DNA from 3 places in the Noviherbaspirillum phoenicis genome. Region 2 is predicted to be linked to each of the others. Evidence: predicted binding sites of a transcription regulator. Region 2 holds the regulator's gene; each other region holds the start of a gene.
The links. The regulator LexA, encoded in region 2, represses DNA repair genes until DNA is damaged. The targets are predictions, from matches to a motif close to ACTGTATNNNNATACAGT.

Region 1 (6,152 bases), 830 kb from region 2:
CGCCGCGGCCGCCGGTCAATGTCTTGACTTCATCCAGGCCAAATACCAGCAGGCGTCCCTTCTCGGACAGGCAGGCAATTGCGCTGGCCTTGTCGGCGATGATTTTCGGCGTCAGCGGCTCGTCGCCGGCTTCCAGCGTCATGAAGGCCTTGCCGTTGCGGTTGCGGCTGACCAGGTCGCCGGCCTTGGCGGCAAAGCCGAAGCCGGCGGTGGACGCCAGCAGCAGCGGCGTGTCGGCCGGGCCGGCGTAATAATGCAGCAAACGGCTGCCGCTGGCCACGTCGACCAGCGTCGTGACCGGCACGCCGTCGCCGCGGGCGCCGGGTAGCGCCGCCACCGGCACCGAGTAGGAGCGGCCGTTCGAGCCCAGCGCCACCAGGTGGTCCACCGTGCGGCATTCATAGGCGGCGTACAGCGCGTCGCCGGCCTTGAAGGTGAACTGGCCTGCATCATGGCCGTGGCCGCCGCGGGCGCGCACCCAGCCGCGCTGGGAGATGATCACCGTCACCGGCTCGTCGACCAGTTTCTGCTCGGCGGTTGCGCGCTCGGCTTCCTCGATCAGCGTGCGGCGGGTGTCGCCAAAGGCCTTGCCGTCGGCTTCGATCTCGCGGATCACCAGGCGCTTCATCGACGACGGGTTTTCCAGCAGGTCCTGCAGCGTGGATTTTTCCTTGCGCAGCTCGGCCAGTTCCTGCTGGATCTTGATCGCTTCCAGGCGCGCCAGCTGGCGCAGCCGGATTTCAAGGATGTCGTCGGCCTGGCGTTCCGAGAGCCGGAACGCGTCCATCAATGCTGGCTTGGGTTCGTCCGACTGGCGGATGATGCGGATGACTTCATCGATATTGAGCAGCACCGCTTCCCGGCCTTCCAGGATGTGGATGCGGTCGTCCACCTTCTGCAGGCGGAAATTGGTGCGGCGGGTGATGGTGGTGAAGCGGAACGCGATCCATTCGTTCAGGATCTGCATCAGCGACTTCTGCCGCGGCCGGCCGTCGCCGCCTATCATCACCAGGTTGATCGCCGCGCCGGATTCCAGCGAGGTGTGCGCCAGCAGCGTGTGCATGAACTCGGTCTGGTCCTGGTTCTTGCTCTTGGGTTCGAACACCAGGCGCACCGGCGCGTCGCGGCCGGACTCGTCGCGCACCGTGTCGAGCAGCGACAGCAAGGTCTGCTTCATTGCCAGCTGTTCCGGCAGCAGCGCCTTCTTGCCCAGCTTGACCTTGGGGTTGGTCATCTCCTCGATTTCCTCCAGCACCCGCTGCGTCGAGCACCCTGGCGGCAGTTCGGTCACCACCGCCTGCCACTGGCCGCGCGCCAGGTCCTCAATCTTCCAACGCGCCCGCACCTTCAGGCTGCCGCGACCGCTGGCATAGATGTCGGCGATCTGCGCCGGCGAGGTGATGATCTGGCCGCCGCCCGGATAGTCCGGACCCGGGATGATGGCCATCAGCTCCGCATGGGTCAGCTTGGGATTGCGGATCAGCGCCACCGCGGCCTGCGCGACTTCGCGCAGGTTGTGGGAAGGCACTTCGGTTGCCATGCCGACCGCGATGCCGGAGGCGCCGTTCAGCAGCAGGAAGGGCAGACGCGCCGGCAGCAGGCGCGGCTCCTCGGTCGAGCCGTCATAGTTGGGCTGGAAGTCCACCGTGCCCATGTTGATTTCATCGAGCAGCAGGCGCGAGATCGGCGTCAGGCGCGCCTCTGTGTAGCGCATCGCCGCCGCGCCGTCGCCGTCGCGCGAGCCGAAGTTGCCCTGGCCGTCGATCAGCGGGTAGCGCAACGAGAAGTCCTGCGCCATGCGCACCAGCGCGTCGTAGACCGACTGGTCGCCGTGCGGATGCAGCTTGCCCAGCACATCGCCGACCACCGCGGCCGACTTGCGCGGCTTGGCCGCGGCCGACAGGCCCAGCTCGTGCATCGCATACAGGATGCGGCGCTGCACCGGCTTCTGGCCGTCGCAGACATCGGGCAGGGCGCGGCCCTTGACCACCGATACCGCGTAGTCGAGATAGGCGCGCTCGGCAAAGGTGGCCAGGGTCAGCGATTCGCCGTCATTGGCGGGCGCGGCTTCAAACAGATTGGCTTGTTCAGTCATGTCGTTGTCAGGCTTATTGATTGTTTGCCGGCCGGGTCGGCAGGTTGCCGCGGCCAGGCAGGGTCAGGGTGACCCGGTTGCCTGCGCCGGCAGGCTGGTCGGCCTTGGCGGGCGCAGCGGGCACCGGGTTGTAGAGCTGGTAGAACTGGGTCACCAGCTTCACGTAATTACGGGTTTCCGGGTAAGGCGGAATGCTGTTGCGGTACTTCTGCACCGCGCCCTCGCCGGCGTTATAGGACGCCAGCACCAGCGCCAGCTGGTCGGGAAACAGGCGCATCAGGTCGCGCAGGTAACGCGCCGCCAGGCGGATATTGGTCTTCGGGTCAAACAGCTTCTCGGTGAGGCTCTTGCGCTGGTCGCCCTGCAGGCCATAGCGTTCGGCAGTGGCGGGCATGACCTGCATCAGGCCGATTGCGCCCCTGGGCGACACCGCGTCGGGATTGAAGCCCGACTCGGCCGCCATCACCGCCTTCAATAGCGGAAGCTCCACCGCAAACTCATGCGCCGCCTGCGCCAGCAGCGGCTCGAAGCGCTTCAGGTTGGGATGCTGCGACAGGTAGCGCTGCAAGCCATCGGCCGGCACGGCCTGCGGCGCCGGCGCGGTCAGTTCGCGCGAATCGAACGCGCCGTCGCCGCGCATGAACAGCTGGTAGCGCTCATCGAGCTTGTCGGTAGCGAAGTGGGCATTGCCGTCGGCATCGATATAACCGTAGATGTCGGCCCGCGCGAGCTGTGTCGCGCAGGCCAGCGCCATTCCGCAGAGCAGCGCGACCCATCGCATCAGATATCGGCCTCGGCTTCGTTGCCATGCTCTTCCAGCCAGAGCCGGCGGGCCGACGCCTCGCCTTTGCCCATGAGCATGTTGAAGCGTGCTTCCGAAGCCTCCAGGTCGAAGTCGCCCAGCGACACCGGCAGCAGGCGCCGGGTGTCCGGGTTCATCGTGGTTTCCCACAGCTGTTCGGCATTCATCTCGCCCAGGCCCTTGAAGCGTGAAATCGCCCAGCCGCCCTCCTTGATGCCGTCCTTGCGCAGCTTGTCCTCGATCGCCGTCAGCTCGCCGTCGTCCAGCGCATACAGCTTCTGCACCGGCTTCTTGCCGCGCGCCGGCGCATCCACCCGGTACAGCGGTGGCCGCGCAACGCAGATATGGCCGCGGTCGATCAGCTTGGGGAAATGGCGGAAGAACAGCGTCAGCAGCAGCACTTGGATGTGGGCGCCGTCGACGTCGGCGTCTGACAGGATGCAGATGCGGCCATAGCGCAGCCCGGACAGGTCGGGGTTGTCATGCTTGCCGTGCGGGTCGACGCCGATCGCCACGGCGATGTCATGGATCTCGTTGTTGGCGAACAGCCTGTCGCGCTCGGTCTCCCAGGCGTTGAGCACCTTGCCGCGCAGCGGCAGGATGGCCTGGAATTCCTTGTCGCGGCCCATCTTGGCCGAGCCGCCGGCCGAGTCGCCCTCGACCAGGAACAGCTCGTTGCGGGAGACGTCGCTCGACTCGCAATCGGTCAGCTTGCCCGGCAACACCGCCACGCCGGAGGACTTCTTCTTTTCCACTTTCTGCGCCGAGCGCAGCCGGGTCTGGGCCTGGCGGATCACCAGCTCGGCCAGCTTCCTGCCGTAGTCCACATGCTGGTTCAGCCACAATTCCAGCGGCGGCCGGCAAAAGCCCGCCACCAGGCGCACCGCGTCGCGCGAATTCAGGCGCTCCTTGATCTGGCCCTGGAACTGCGGGTCCAGCACCTTGGCTGACAGCACGAAGGAGGTGCGGGCGAACACGTCTTCCGGCAGCAGCTTCACGCCCTTGGGCAGCAGCGCATGCATCTCGACGAAGTTCTTCACGGCGCCGAACAGGCCTTCGCGCAGGCCAGACTCATGGGTGCCGCCGGCCGGCGTCGGGATCAGGTTCACATAGGACTCGCGCATCACGTTGCCGTCCTCGGTCCAGGCCACCACCCAGGCCGCGCCTTCGCCTTCGGCAAAGCCCTCGGCATCGCGGCCGGCGTATTGCTCGCCCTCGAACAGCGGGATCACCAGTTCCGCATTCGAGCCCTGTGCCAGCGATTCGGTCAGGTAGCCGCGCAGGCCTTGGTCGTATTGCCAGGTCTGGTTCTCGCCGGTGCGCTCGTGAACCAGCGTGACTTTCACGCCAGGCAGCAGCACCGCCTTGGAGCGCAGCAGGCGCTGCAGCTCGGCCTGCGGAATCGCGGAAGAGTCGAAATACTGGGGATTGGGCCAGGCGGTGACGCGGGTGCCGGATTTCTTGTCTTCGCGGGTCGGTGAACGGGAGGTCAGTGGCTCGACCAGGTCGCCGTCGGCAAAGGCGAGCTGATGGACCTTGCCCTCGCGCCAGACCGTGATTTCCAGGCGCGACGACAGCGCATTCGTGACCGATACGCCAACGCCATGCAGACCGCCGGAGAACGCATACGCGCCGCCGCTGCCCTTGTCGAACTTGCCGCCGGCATGCAGCCGGGTGAACACGATCTCGACCGTTGGCACCTTTTCCTCGGGATGCAGGCCGACCGGAATGCCGCGACCGTCGTCATCGACGCTGATGCCGCCATCGGCACGCAATGTCACCACGATGTTGCGGCAATGCCCGCCGAGCGCTTCGTCGGAGGCGTTGTCGATGACTTCCTGGATGATGTGCAGCGGGTTCTCGGTGCGGGTGTACATGCCGGGCCGTTGCTTGACCGGCTCCAGGCCTTTGAGGACGCGGATCGATGATTCGCTGTAGTCGGAAATTTGGTTCTTTTTGGTTGCCATTCGGTGGGAAGCAGTGAAAGACAGGGAAGCGCCGGGTCCGGCGAACTGGACTTGCCGGTGCAAAATGCCTGCATTCTAATGAAATACAAGGCTTGGGGCGAACTTCGAATTTGCTGCGGCGTTGTACCAGAATGGAATTATAGCAAAAAGACTGTGCTTTTATACAGTAAAACTGTTGTATGTTGTGTATGACGTGCGAAGGAGGAAGGCAAGCAAATGAATTTACCAACGCTAGATGATTGGAAAGGCCGGCGAAAAGGTTGGGAGAAGCAATCGGCAACCCGTGCGTCGGGTTGCCTTGTGGTTCAAGTTCCCAGTGAAGGAGGAGGAGCCTTTCCTTGGTCGATCGATATGTGGGGGAATGCAACTTCAAATATCAGCGGCTTTTCATGTTTGAAATATCTTTTTACTGACTCACTGACCTCCTTATGCGATCCAGTTGTCACTACTTCAAGATTGCGCAGGGAGGCATAATCCTTGCTCTTGGTGGATTTCTTCTTACTCAGGTGAACAATCGTTGCGTCCGCCTGATAGGACAGGGGGTCAACGATCAGTATGCAGTCCGGCTCCATGCCAATGGCAACCAGACGTTCGTTCAAATATTTTCTGAGGAATTTTGCCAAGATAGGAAAGTGAGTGCAGCATAGCCAGATTGAACTAGCGTTCAGCGGAATTTGGTAGGCGTAGGTTTTGACCGCAAATAAAAAAGCCTCATGGTCAGGATGGTTGGGATCATGGGCGCCGTTGTTGACAAACGTTGCCCAGTCATCCTGGGGCCTTTTATCCCTGTTGCCACACCCGATTACCGTGACGAGAGGCGCTACCTTTCCCTGCTTTTCGGCCAAGATCTCGATCGCCCGGGGATAGGCATGGGATTCAGCCGTGGCCTGCGTGGCAAGCAGTACGGGGCGGGCGCCGCCTTCATCGAGGATTGCACCTGCCACGGTTGCTATCAGATCGATGATCTCAACCTTGTAATGCAAATCCATTTCGACGAGCCATTTTTCAACGACAGCCTTGACGCGATCCAGCCCTACGGTGCAGGCGGTGTTGCACACCATGACGATTGCGTCTCCCTGGAGAGACGCACAGAAGGCAAGCCCGTTGACGACGACGCTGAATAATTCGTCGGGTAAAAATCTGCCGTAAGGGCGCTTCTCGTGATCAGCCACGGCCTGAACCTTGACATGAAAATTCGAACGGGCCCTCATATAGTCCAGAAAATCTTCCGTTGCGATCAGAACGCCATCGCTCGAATCAAACAGGGTTACATGGCGGATTTCAGGGC
Region 2 (6,152 bases):
CGCACCCTCTTCGGCAATGGCGAAAATCTTGGATTCCGCCTCGTCCAGCATCTGCTTGACTTCCTTGCCCTGCGGGTTGAAGGCGTCGCCGGAAATCTCGTCCGCGACCGTGATCAACTTGCGCAGCACGCCGCGGTCACGCACGATTTCGGCATAGCGGCGGATATTGGCGGCAGATGGGGTGTTCTGCGCCAGCGCATTCAGATAGCTGAGGCCACCGACCTCCTCGGCCTTGCCGGACGAGGAAAGCGCCTCATAGACGGTAATCACGTCCGCCGGGCGGGAATTGTTGATTAATTTGACAATATGCTGGAAGATCAAGCGGTGATCGAACCGATAGAAATCTTCCTGGCTAACGAAATCGGCGATGCGGTCCCAGGCAGCATTATCCAGAAGCAGGCCGCCCAGCACGGACTGTTCTGCTTCGATGGAGTGTGGCGGGACGCGTAGGGAATCGACTTGCGGATCGGGACGGCTATTCATGGCGCGCATTATACCTGCTCGCCGCTGGCCAAAGCAGCAGGCCAGAAATTCGCTGACCGAACTGTTTACCGTGCGATACGGTACTTGATAATTGGATGCACCCTGTTTACATTGGCTGCTCCTTTCACCTGACGCCGCCCATGAGCCAACCTTACCGACTGGACAACTACACCCCGGACGAGAGCATCGGCTACCTGCTCAAACGCGCCGGCGGGCAATTGAGCACGACGATAGACCGCGCGCTTGCCGAGTTCGACATGACCCATGCCCAGCTCGGCATTTTTCTGCGCCTGCTGCACGGCCACGCAGACACCGCAGCCGACCTGGCACGGGAAATGGCCATCGATACGGGCGCCATGACGCGTGCGCTGGACCGGCTCGAAGAAAAGGGTTTCATACGACGCCTGCGCAGTCATGCCGATCGGCGCATGGTGCAGGTCAGCCTGACCGACAAGGGCAAGAGCCTGGCCGACCAGATGACGCTGGTGGCCATCAATGCGCTGAACCATCATCTGCGTGACTTCACGCCCGAGGAAGTCGCGCAGTTCAAGATCTTCCTGCGTCGGATGATAGGCAACAGCTGAATCGGTGGGCGCTGCGCCGCTGCGGCGCAGCAGCTGCCCGAGAGGCGGAACGCGCAAAAAAAATGCCGGGAATCCCCGGCATTTTTTATCGGATGAGTATCCGTATATCAGGCGTGCTCGCCCTGCACTGCAACCGTCAGTTCGACGGCCACGTCGGTGTGCAGCGAAACGGTGACAGGATGCTCGCCGGTGGTCTTGATCGGACCTTGGGGCATGCGAACCTGTACCTTTTCAACGGCAAAGCCCTGCTTGCTCAGTGCTTCGGCAACGTCTGCATTGGTGACGGAACCGAACAGGCGGCCGTCAACGCCAGCCTTTTGCGAAATCTGGACGGTCAGGCCGCTCATCTTTTCACCCTGGGCCTGGGCAGCTGCCAGCTTCTCGGCGGCAGCCTTTTCCAGGTCGGCGCGCTTGACTTCGAACTCGGCCACGGCGGCCTGGGTTGCACGGCGTGCCATGCGGTTAGGGATCAGGAAGTTACGGGCGTAACCGTCCTTGACGCGAACGACGTCGCCCAGATTGCCCAGGTTGACGACTTTATCCAACAGAATGACTTGCATGTTTTTCTCCTATTCCAGTCGTCGATTACGCGTTGTGCAGGTCGGTGTACGGCAGCAGCGCGAGATAGCGTGCGCGCTTGATCGCGGTGTCGACCTGACGCTGGTAGTGGGCACGAGTGCCGGTCAGGCGTGCCGGCATGATCTTGCCGTTTTCCTGGACGAAGTCCTTCAGGGTGTCGACGTCCTTGTAGTCCACCTGCTCGACCTTGGCGGCGGTGAAGCGGCAGAACTTCTTGCGCTTGAACAGGGGGTTTTGCTGCTTGCGCTTTTCCTTGAGCTTGCTCTTGTCGAATTTTTTACCGAATGCCATTTTAGGCTCCTGTATCTATATCACTATGTTGGTTGACTGCCTCGAAATCGCTGACATGAAACACGAGGCTTTTACTGTTGCGACTCTTGCGAGAGAGAAAGCCGGAAAACCGGTAGGTTCCGCCCAAGTCGGCATTGTGGAATCTTCCTGAAATCTCGCCGGCGGCAACCGCGGCGATTTCAAATTCCACCCGTCTGTCTATTCTTGCCTCGGTCTGCTGCGAGACATGCAGCAAACGGGCGGAAACGATCGGGATGCCTGCCGGGGTGTAGCGCAGAACCTCGCGCTCGGCAATTGTTGCAACAAACTGAAACTGGTTCACGCTCCGGGAATATCCCTCGCCTTAGGCGGCGCTGGCTTCAGCGCGGTGGCTCTTGGCGGCGTCTTCCTTCTGCACTGCCTTCATCATCGGCGACGGGCTGGTTTCAGCGCGCTTCATCTTGACGGTCAGGTGGCGCAGGACGGCGTCGTTGAACTTGAAGCCGGTTTCGATTTCGGCCAGGGTCTCGCTGTCGCATTCGATGTTCAGGCAAACATAGTGTGCCTTGGCAAGCTTCTGGATCATGTAAGCCATCTGGCGACGGCCCCAGTCTTCAACGCGGTGAACGACGCCGCCGCGGGTGGTAACGATGCCCTTGTAGCGCTCGATCATCGCCGGAACCTGCTCGCTCTGGTCCGGGTGAACGATAAATACGATTTCATAATGACGCATGAAAACTCCTTTTGGACTGATTGAAGAATCGCCCACCCCGGCGTCAAGACGAGTGTGGGAAGAGGAAAACCCGCGATCATACTAGAAAGCCGGAATCGACTCAAGCCAATTCACTGCTTCGGCAATATTTTCCTTTAAAAGCGCTTAATTAACAGGGTACACGCTTGCTTTTACACAGCCACTGTATAAAAATACAGGCTGTCATTCCACACAGCTTTACATTTCGGCACCCCGCTTCTTACATTCCAGGTGTTTCCATGATCAAACTTACCGCCCGCCAGGAACAGATCCTCAAGCTGATCCAGGATGCCATCGAAAACACCGGCTTTCCGCCTACGCGCGCTGAAATTGCCCAGATACTGGGCTTTCGTTCCGCCAATGCCGCCGAAGAACATCTGCAGGCCCTTGCCCGCAAGGGCGCGATTGAAATATCGCCGGGCACGTCGCGCGGCATCCGCCTGGTGGACGCCTCCCACGACAGAACCGGCTTGCGCGGCATGGTTCCGGCGCCGCACCCGGCAGTCATGCACCTGAGCCTGCCCCTGGTCGGCCGGGTGGCTGCCGGCTCCCCCATCCTGGCGCAGGAGCATATCGATGCTACCTACAGCGTTGACCCGTCGCTGTTTCGCAGCAAGCCCGACTACCTGCTGAAGGTGCGAGGCATGTCGATGCGCGACGCCGGCATCATGGATGGCGATCTGCTGGCGGTGAAGAAGGCTGACAGCGCCAAGAATGGCGAGATCGTCGTTGCCCGGCTGGGCGATGATGTCACTGTGAAGCGCTACAAGAAGTCTGGCTCGGTGATCGAGCTTCTTCCGGAAAATCCGGACTTTGAAACCATCCGTGTACATCCGGGGCGCGAAGAATTCGCACTGGAAGGCCTGGCGGTGGGTTTGCTGCGGGCCTGGAGTTAAGGCAAGGATCACGGGGCGGGTACCAGCTTTCGGTTTTGCGATGGCCGGCCCGGCCCCGGCATCCCCGCTTGTCTCATCCTCGCTTGTCTCATCCTCGCTTGTCTCATCCTCGCTTGCTGCAGTTTCGGCGCTTCGTTACTGATTGCCAGATCATTATCGTTGCATCAGCAGACCAGCAATCAACCATGCTTACCGGCACCCGATCCAGCGCGTGCCACATGGTTGACGCGCGTTATAGCTGGCATGCCGGCTCAGGTAACCGATTTAGCCTGCAGTACAAGGTTGCATAGGGTATGCGCCGCCCCCATGGGCGTTTTGTGCTGATGCGCTATGCGATCGGGTCAATGGCCCGGCAGCATACCCGGCTCGCCGCCTATTACTCCTCCTGGCCTCCATGCCGCCCGCCGCTTTCCTTCGACGGCGCTTCACCTTGCTGCCCAACATCCGCCACACCCCGACCCTGCCCTCTCTTTCCTGGCTCGGCCTGGAGAATCAGGCGGGCAACGCCACGCAGGATATTGACCTCCTCGGTTTCAAGACCGCCGCGCGCGAACATGCGCTTGATGCGCGGCATCAGCTTTTTAGGACTGGCCGGGTTCAGAAAACCCAGATGAATCAGGGCCTCCTCCAGATGGCCATACATGCCGTCGGTCTGCACCCTGTCGGCCGATTCGCCGCGGAATCCGACGCCTGCCTCCGGCAACGCGTCGCCCACCGAGGCCAACCTGCATTCATAGGCCAGCACCTGCACGGCCTGCGCCAGATTGAGCGACGAATAGTCGGGATTGGCCGGGATATTGATCAGCACATTGCAGCGCTGCACTACCTCGTTAGGCAGCCCGAAACGCTCATTACCGAACAGGACCGCCGCATGCCGGCTTTCATCCCCCGCCAGATGCGCCGCCATGCCGCGCGGCGTGAGTACCGGCGGCGAGTATTCCCTCAGGCGGGCGCTGACCGCGGCCGCAAAATTGCATCCAGCCAGCGCCTCATCGACCGTCTCGACAACCCGTGCACCACTCAGAATATCCTGGGCGCCGCTGGCGAATGCGACCGCCTCTTCCTCCTGCAGCGCATCGTCGCGCCGTGGACGTACCAGCACGAGTTCGGAGAAGCCCATGGTTTTCATGGCGCGGGCAGCAGCGCCGATATTGCCGGGACGACTGGTTTCGACCAGCACAAAGCGAACGCGGTGGAAAAGAGACATACTGATTTTCAAGGCTTCATTTAAAATAGCGGGAATTTCGCGGACGGGCTGGCAAGCAGTACGAACCAAGCCAACCGGACCGCATCGCTCATTAATATTCTTTCCATGCGGTCCATTGCCTCGCGAGGCATGCGCCATTTTAACGGAACCACTATGCATCCCATGATCAATACGGCGGTCAAAGCCGCCCGCCGCGCGTCCGCCATCATCAACCGCGCCTCCTTCGACCTCGACCGACTGCAGGTCACGGAGAAAAACCACAACGACTTCGTGACGGAAGTCGACCAGGCCGCCGAACAGGCAATCATCGAGGTGCTGCGTAGTGCCTACCCGGATCACGCGATCCTGGCGGAAGAATCTGGCGCATCGGCCAACCTGCATGACGAGAATGAAAACGTGTGGATCATCGATCCGCTCGACGGCACCACCAACTTCATCCATGGCTTTCCCCAGTACTGCGTATCCATCGCGCTGCAGCAGCGCGGCCAGATCACGCAGGCAGTGGTCTATGACCCGAGCCGCAACGACCTGTTCACCGCATCCAAGGGCGCTGGCGCCTACCTGAATGAAAAGCGTATCCGCGTCACCCGCCGCGACAGGCTGGCAGACGCCCTGGTCGGCACCGGCTTCCCGTTCTCCAACCTGGACGCGCTGGATGAATACCTGAAGATGTTCAAGATCATGACCGAGAAAACCGCCGGACTGCGCCGTCCTGGCGCGGCGGCGCTGGACCTGGCCTATGTCGCCTGCGGCCGCCTCGACGGCTTCTTCGAAAAGAACCTGAAGCCCTGGGACGCCGCCGCCGGCTCGCTGCTCATCACCGAAGCGGGCGGCATCGTCGGCACCTTCGCCGGCGAATCCGACTATCTGTACAAGGGCGACATCATCGCCGGCAATCCGAAGATCTTCGCCCAGATGGTCGCGCACCTGTCGCCATTCTCCCGCTGATCCAGCACGCCAACGCACTGCTTCGGCGCGCCACTCTGGCGCGCCTGTTATACTGCGCCCCGCGGCACACTGCCAGTATGCTGCCGCTGTCGACTCCGACCCCTACTTCCCGATCCGTCTGCCGGCTACTGGCGCTCATGGCGGGCCGATCCATCCAATAGAGCTTTATGTCATTTAAAGAACTCGGCTTGTCCGAAGCAATTGTTCGCGCCGTTACAGAACAGGGTTACAACACCCCCACCCCCATCCAGAAGCAAGCGATTCCCGCCGTCCTCGCCGGCGGCGATCTGCTGGCCGGCGCGCAGACCGGCACCGGCAAGACCGCCGGCTTCACGCTGCCCATCCTGCACCGGCTTTCCGGCGCGGGTACCCAGCCTGCCTCGGCCGCACGGCCGATTCGCGCGCTGATCCTAACCCCTACCCGCGAACTCGCT
Region 3 (6,152 bases), on a different contig from region 2:
GCAGCGCTGCGCCCGACTCGGCAGATTTCAGCACCGGCCACATGCAAGCGCGCAGGCAGGGGCCGCCGGACGTCAATGGCAGGATGGCGCTGGCTATCCTGCTGGCCTGCGCTGTTGTCTTGGGGTTTATGAACATCGCGTCGAAATCGATGCGCACGCAGGTCGCGCCTATGTTTCAGCCAGAGCTTCCGGTCGCGCCTGTCATCCAGCCGCCCCCGATGCCGGCGCAAGCGCCTACCAGTGCCATGCCTGCGCCCCAGGTCGATATGCCCAATGCGGGCCAGTCGTCCCAGGTCTTCAAATGCACTGTCAATGGAAAGACCGTGTATGCCGACTCGCCCTGCGGCGCGCCGACCCAGACCAGGCGACTGGCCCTGTCCGACGCTTCGTCAGGCTTTGCGAGCCCGCCGAAGGAGAATTTGGAGGATTTAACGGCACGGCGCATCGCGGCCGAGCAGGCATACCAGCGCAGCATGCAGACCCTGCAGGCGCCGGTCGCGGTCGATATGCGAAAGATGGAGTGCGAGGATCTTGCCAGGCGTATCCACTGGCTGGATGCCGCTGCCCGCGCGCCGCAGTCAGGCCAGGCGCAGGACTGGATAAAGGCCGACAAATCGCGCGTGCAATCGCGGCAGTTCGACCTGCGCTGCTAGTCGGGTTCGGGACTGCGCCGCGCGGCGATGGGCCGGGCCTGTCATCCGGTAGATGCGCAGGCCCTTGGCGAAGTTTTTAGCTTAGAACGTGTGCCTCACGCCCACCTGGAACGCCGTCGTGCTCTTGTCCGCCGCGCCGAGCAGCACCTTGTCATTGGCCACGCCGAACGGCGAGCCAAAGGTATAGCCGCTGCCGGCCTTCACGCCTGCCACCAGCGCATACAGCGTGGTGCGCTTGGAGAGGGAATAGTCGTCGCTCAGGATCAGGGTCCTGGAGTTGTCGTTGCTGCCCTCCTTGTTCTTTGAATAGTAGAACGCCAAGGTGGCGGCATTGTTTGGCGCGGTGCGGTAGTTCAGGCCCAGGCCGGTGACCTGGTAACGGGCCAGGCGGGCGTCGTTGGCCGGGTTGGTATTCTCGTTGTCCAGGTAGTTGGCGGTCAGGGTGGCGTCGCCCAGGGTGTAGCCGGCGCCGACGCTGTATTTCCTGGTCTGGACGCCGCTGCCGCCGGCGGTGGCGGTTCTGCGACCATTGTCGGCCTGGTAGGCGGCGGACAGGGTCAGCGGGCCGGTGTAGGTGGCGCCGAGCGCAATGGTGCGGTTCTCCGTACTGGAGCCGGCGACTTCGCCGAAACTGTAGGAGCCGTTCAGGTTCAGGTCGCCGACCTTGGTGCCGACCGAAATCGCATTGGCCACGAACACGTCGATCACAGAGGTTGAGTTGGCCGGCGCGGCGGCGGCGCCGGTGTTGAGCGGGACTTGCGTCAGCGCCCACGACAGCAAGCCGGAAAAGGTTTCCTTCAGGCCGCGCGGGTCGGTGGAAGCGTAGGCCAGCACCGCGGGGGAATACTGCTTGCCCAACGCGACGGTGCCCAGGTTGCTGGAAAACCCGACGTTGGCCTGACGGCCGAAGAGGCCGCCCCATTGGCTGCCGGCGCCGGAGTTGGAAAGAAAATGGCCTTCGAGGTTGAAGTTGGCCTTTAGTCCGCCGCCGAGGTCCTCGCTGCCCTTGAAGCCGAAGATGCTGGGGCTGATGCCGCCCGAGCTCAGGCCGGTCACGCTGCCGGTGTTGCCGGATGCGGCACGCTGGTTGTTCACCGATACGATGCCGGCGTCGACGATGCCATACACATTGACGGCGGTCTGCGCATGGGCTGCGCCGGCGCCGAGCACGAACATCGCGCATAACGATTTTTTGAGCTTAGGGTGCATTGTTGTCTCCTCTGGATGGATAAGGTCAGGCATCCGTAATCGGATGCGCCGCTCCTATCGCAAAAGCCGTGCCCGAGATTCCTTGCGGCATCAAGCACAGCGGAGCAAGGGCGCGCCGGCTCTTCCTGCTGTCTGAGAAACGGTAGGCCAGGCGGGACCGGGAGACCTTGCGCAAGGCACTAACACCGGCGAAGCACGCTGTGGCGCAACACAATCTGTATAAATTTGCATCACTTTTGAAGACAACTGTTCAGATGCCAGACTAATCATAAAAACGCATATTTCCGGAAAAACCCTGGAACTTTCACCGCCCCCACCCCTCGAATACTGTACATATAAACAGTAATCCGGAGAATCACATGGACAAGCACACCCAAGACCAAGCCGACCACAGCAATATGGTGAAAGACCCGAAGGACTGGACCACCGGCGACGAGCCCATGACTGGGGCGCAGAAGTCCTATCTGAAAACCCTGTCGGAAGAAGCCGGCGTGGAGATGGACGAGACGCTCAGCAAGGCCGATGCATCCAAGCGCATCGATGAACTGCAGCACAAGACCGGCCGCGGTCTGGAAGAAACGAAGTAAGCGCGGCGGCCAGGCTGGCGCGGGACGCCGTCCCGTGCCAGCCTGGCGGAAACAGCCTGCCGGGCAACCGCGCAGGTTCTCCTGGCCGGCCCGCCCTGCCCTTACCTGTCCGCCAGGCAGTTCCCCACATTCCAGCCGTACAGCCATTCCATCGCGTCGTAGAAGCGTTCCGGCGTGCGGCCCTTCCACAGGTCGTTGCGCACCAGGCGCTCCACGCCCTTGGCGTGGAAGATGCGGCCCATCTCCCTTGCCGACAGCACCACCCGCGCAGTGCGCGCTACCCGTGAGCGCTGATACAGGTCGAATGCCTTGCCGATGTCGTTGTCCTGCACCCGCAGCGCTTCGCCCAGCGTGACCGCGTCTTCCAGCGCCATGCAGGCGCCCTGGGCCAGGTATTGCAGCGTGGCATGGGCGGCGTCGCCCAAGAGCGTAACGCGGCCGAAATTCCATTGGGCGATCGGCTCGCGGTCTGCGGTGGCCCAGCGTTTCCAGTCCCTGGGAAGGTCGATCAGCTGGCGCGCCTTCGGGCAGATGCCCTCGAAATAGCTCTGCACCTCCTCGCGGCTGCCTTCGCGCACGCTCCACTCCTCCTTCTCCCGGCTGTGGAAGGTCACCACGACGTTGTACTGCTCGCCGCCGCGCAGCGGATAGTGCACCAGGTGGCAGTTGGGTCCGACCCAGATGCTGGCGGCGTTCCAGCGCAGGTCGGCCGGGAAGTTTTCGCGGTCAACCACGGCGCGGTAGACCACGTGGCCCGACACCCGCGCCTCGTCGCCGACATACTGCCGCCGCACCGCCGACTTCACGCCATCGGCGCCGATCAGCGCCAGGCCGCGGTGCCGGTTGCCGGCGCCGTCGTAGACGGTGACGCCGGTTTCGTCCTGCTCGACCCGCTGCACCGCAGTGGACGTCTGCAGTTCCACCAGGCCCGATTCCCTTACGCCTTCCAGCAGCGACATGTGGACATCGGCACGGTGGATCACCGCATACGGGTTGCCGAAGCGCTGGCGGAATGCCTCGCCGGTGGGAATGCGGCCGACCAGGCTTTCATCGAGCGCATCATGCATCACCATTTCGTCGGTATAAACCGCCCGGCCGCGCGCCTTCTCGCCGATGCCCAGCGCGTCGAACGCGGAAAACGCGTTCGGCCCGAGCTGGATGCCGGCGCCGATCTCGCCCAGCTGCGCCGCCTGTTCCAACACCTTGACCACAAAGCCCTGGCGCACCAGCGCCAGCGCGGCCGCCAGGCCGCCGATGCCGCCGCCGGCGATTAGTACGGGAAGAGATCCGGATCGTTGCTGCATGTTGTCTCCAATCGCCGCGGGAAGCGGCTTTGCGTTGCTGGCTGAATGGAGAGCGAGTTTCTGCCTGCCCTATTATTCCGTCAAGCGCGTGACTTAATATGCCGGATTGCATTTTTCAATAATGGTGGCGGAAGGAAGCGGCATGGCCAAGCTGGACCTGGAATGGCTCAACCTGTTCGACGAGATCTACAAGACCGGCAGCGTGTCCCGCGCGGCCGAGCGGCGCGGCATGGCGCAGGGCACGGCCAGCATCGCGCTCAACAAGTTGCGCCAGCATTATGGCGACAAGCTGTTTTGCCGCACATCGCGCGGCATGGAGCCGACGCCGTTCGCCAGCGAGATCTATCCGGCGCTGCGCGACGCGATGGCAATGCTGGAACGCACCCGTGGCGCCCGCGTAGCCTTCGACCCGGCCAGCGCGCGCCGCGTGTTCCGGCTGCTGATCACAGACATCAGCGAGATCGTGCTGCTGCCCACGCTGCTCAATCATTTGCGCAAGGCGGCGCCCGGCGTGCATATCGAGATCGAGAAGATTTCCACTGACAGCCCGCGCCGGCTGGAAAGCGGCGAAGCCGACATCGCGGTCGGCTTCATGCCCGACCTGGAGGCGGGCTTCTATCAGCAGACGCTGTTCACCCAGGACTTCGTCTGCCTGGCGGCGAAGAACCATCCGCGCATCGGTGAAAGACTGGGCAAGGCCGCCTTCCTGAAGGAAGCCCATATCGTGGTCGGCAGTTCCGGCACCGGCCATTCCATCGTTGACAGGACGCTGGCGCAGCAGGGCCTGCAGAGGGAAGTGGTGCTGCGTCTGCCCAGCTTCCTGGGCGTGGCCCGCATCGTGGCGCAGACCGAGCTGATGGTGATCGTGCCGCGGCGGCTGGGCAACACGCTGGCGTCGCAGGAAGCGATACGCCTGCTGGCGCCGCCGGTGGCGCTGCCCTCTTACGCGGTCAAGCAGCACTGGCATGAGCGCTTTCATGCGGATGCGGGCAATGTCTGGCTGCGGCGCGCGCTGGCCGAGCTGTTTGGTGGGCCGGGCTGAGCCGGTCATTTCATGGATGCACTCCACATCGGGGTTAACGCCGGGCCTCAAAGCGCCCGGGTGAGCCGGTCGGGTGATTCGCCAGCGCGCGATTGCATTTCATTAACTGACGTCTCTTGCGCAATGAAGTCCTGGTAGGCAATCGCGATGCCCTGCTCAAGGCTGGTATGAGCATTCCATCCGGTGTCGGCCAGCCGTGATACGTCCAGCAGCTTTCTTGGCGTGCCATCAGGCTTGCTGCTGTCGAACTGAAGTGAACCCTCTACGCCGATTACCCGCATCACCATCATAGCCAGTTCGCGGATGGACAGGTCAATGCCCGTACCTACATTGAGCAGCGGTCCGGCATAGCCGGTTTCCATCAGATGAACACAGCACTCGGCAAGGTCGTCGACAAACAAGAATTCCCTGCGCGGTGTTCCACTACCCCAAAGAATGATCGACGCTTTCGACCCGGCTGCGCCCGGACCGACCACAAGCTGGCTGTTGTCGCGCTCGCAGCCAAGGCTGGAGAGTACCTCGTCGGGAATCCGACCGTAACGCCGTTCATTGCGCCGGATACCCGCAATATCGCCTTCCATTGCCAGACGTGCGAGATGCACCTTGCGTATCAGCGCCGGCAGGACGTGGCTGGCCTGCAGGTTATAGTTATCGCCGATGCCGTACAGGTTGGTTGGCATCACTGCGGCATACTCACGCCCATACTGGGATTTGTAACTCTCACACAACTTGATGCCGGCAATTTTGCCAATCGCATAGGGTTCGTTCGTTGGCTCCAGCGGACCGGTGAGCAAATACTCCTCGCGAATCGGCTGCGCACAGTCCCGGGGATAAATACAGCTCGATCCCAAAAACAGCAAACGGCTCACACCCGCTTCATGCGCCGCTTGAATCACGTTTGTTTCGATCACCAGGTTCTGATAGATAAAATCAGCGCGATAGACATTGTTGGCATGTATGCCGCCTACCTTCGCGGCGGCGAGGAAAATGAAATCCGGTTTTTCCGACAGCACGAATGCCCGCACCGCATGCTGATTCAGCAAATCAAGTTCCTCGCGCCTCCTGAAGAGAAGGTTATCGTAACCTCTTGCCTTCAGTCTGCGCACGATAGCCGAGCCGACCATGCCGCAATGGCCCGCAACATAGATTTTTGCGTTCTTGTGCATGGTGGACCTATTCAAAATGATCGTATGCAGGATAGCCGTTCTTTTTTACTAGCTCGTCACGAGAGGCGCTCCTCAGGTCCTCCATGACCATCTCCGCCACCAGTTTGTGGAAACTCGTGCGCGGCGTCCATCCAAGCCTTTCGCGTGCCTTGGTTGGATTGCCGAGTAAGGTGGCGACTTCAGTAGGTCTG

Region 1: ABC383_RS05300 (DNA topoisomerase IV subunit B) is a predicted target of LexA. The motif match lies at 5,015-5,032, and genes of this name have one in related genera.
Region 3: ABC383_RS28020 (DUF3072 domain-containing protein) is a predicted target of LexA. The motif match lies at 2,189-2,206, and genes of this name have one in related genera.

Annotation. Positions count from the first base shown of each region.
Region 1 is NZ_JBDFLX010000001.1:1,155,571-1,161,722, reverse strand. It holds gene parC (DNA topoisomerase IV subunit A) at 1-2,095, opposite strand, end outside; gene ABC383_RS05305 (lytic transglycosylase domain-containing protein) at 2,109-2,876, opposite strand; gene ABC383_RS05300 (DNA topoisomerase IV subunit B) at 2,876-4,864, opposite strand; gene ABC383_RS05295 (glutamate cyclase domain-containing protein) at 5,170-6,152, opposite strand, start outside.
Region 2 is NZ_JBDFLX010000001.1:325,263-331,414, reverse strand. It holds gene ABC383_RS01495 (replicative DNA helicase) at 1-492, opposite strand, end outside; gene ABC383_RS01490 (MarR family winged helix-turn-helix transcriptional regulator) at 624-1,067, shown strand; gene rplI (50S ribosomal protein L9) at 1,175-1,627, opposite strand; gene rpsR (30S ribosomal protein S18) at 1,653-1,937, opposite strand; gene priB (primosomal replication protein N) at 1,939-2,259, opposite strand; gene rpsF (30S ribosomal protein S6) at 2,281-2,649, opposite strand; gene lexA (transcriptional repressor LexA) at 2,907-3,563, shown strand; gene ABC383_RS01460 (RNA methyltransferase) at 3,940-4,770, opposite strand; gene ABC383_RS01455 (inositol monophosphatase family protein) at 4,924-5,718, shown strand; gene ABC383_RS01450 (DEAD/DEAH box helicase) at 5,886-6,152, shown strand, end outside.
Region 3 is NZ_JBDFLX010000005.1:560,992-567,143, reverse strand. It holds gene ABC383_RS28030 (hypothetical protein) at 1-653, shown strand, start outside; gene ABC383_RS28025 (porin) at 735-1,862, opposite strand; gene ABC383_RS28020 (DUF3072 domain-containing protein) at 2,222-2,449, shown strand; gene ABC383_RS28015 (3-hydroxybenzoate 6-monooxygenase) at 2,551-3,753, opposite strand; gene ABC383_RS28010 (LysR family transcriptional regulator) at 3,896-4,795, shown strand; gene ABC383_RS28005 (GDP-L-fucose synthase family protein) at 4,843-5,961, opposite strand; gene gmd (GDP-mannose 4,6-dehydratase) at 5,969-6,152, opposite strand, start outside.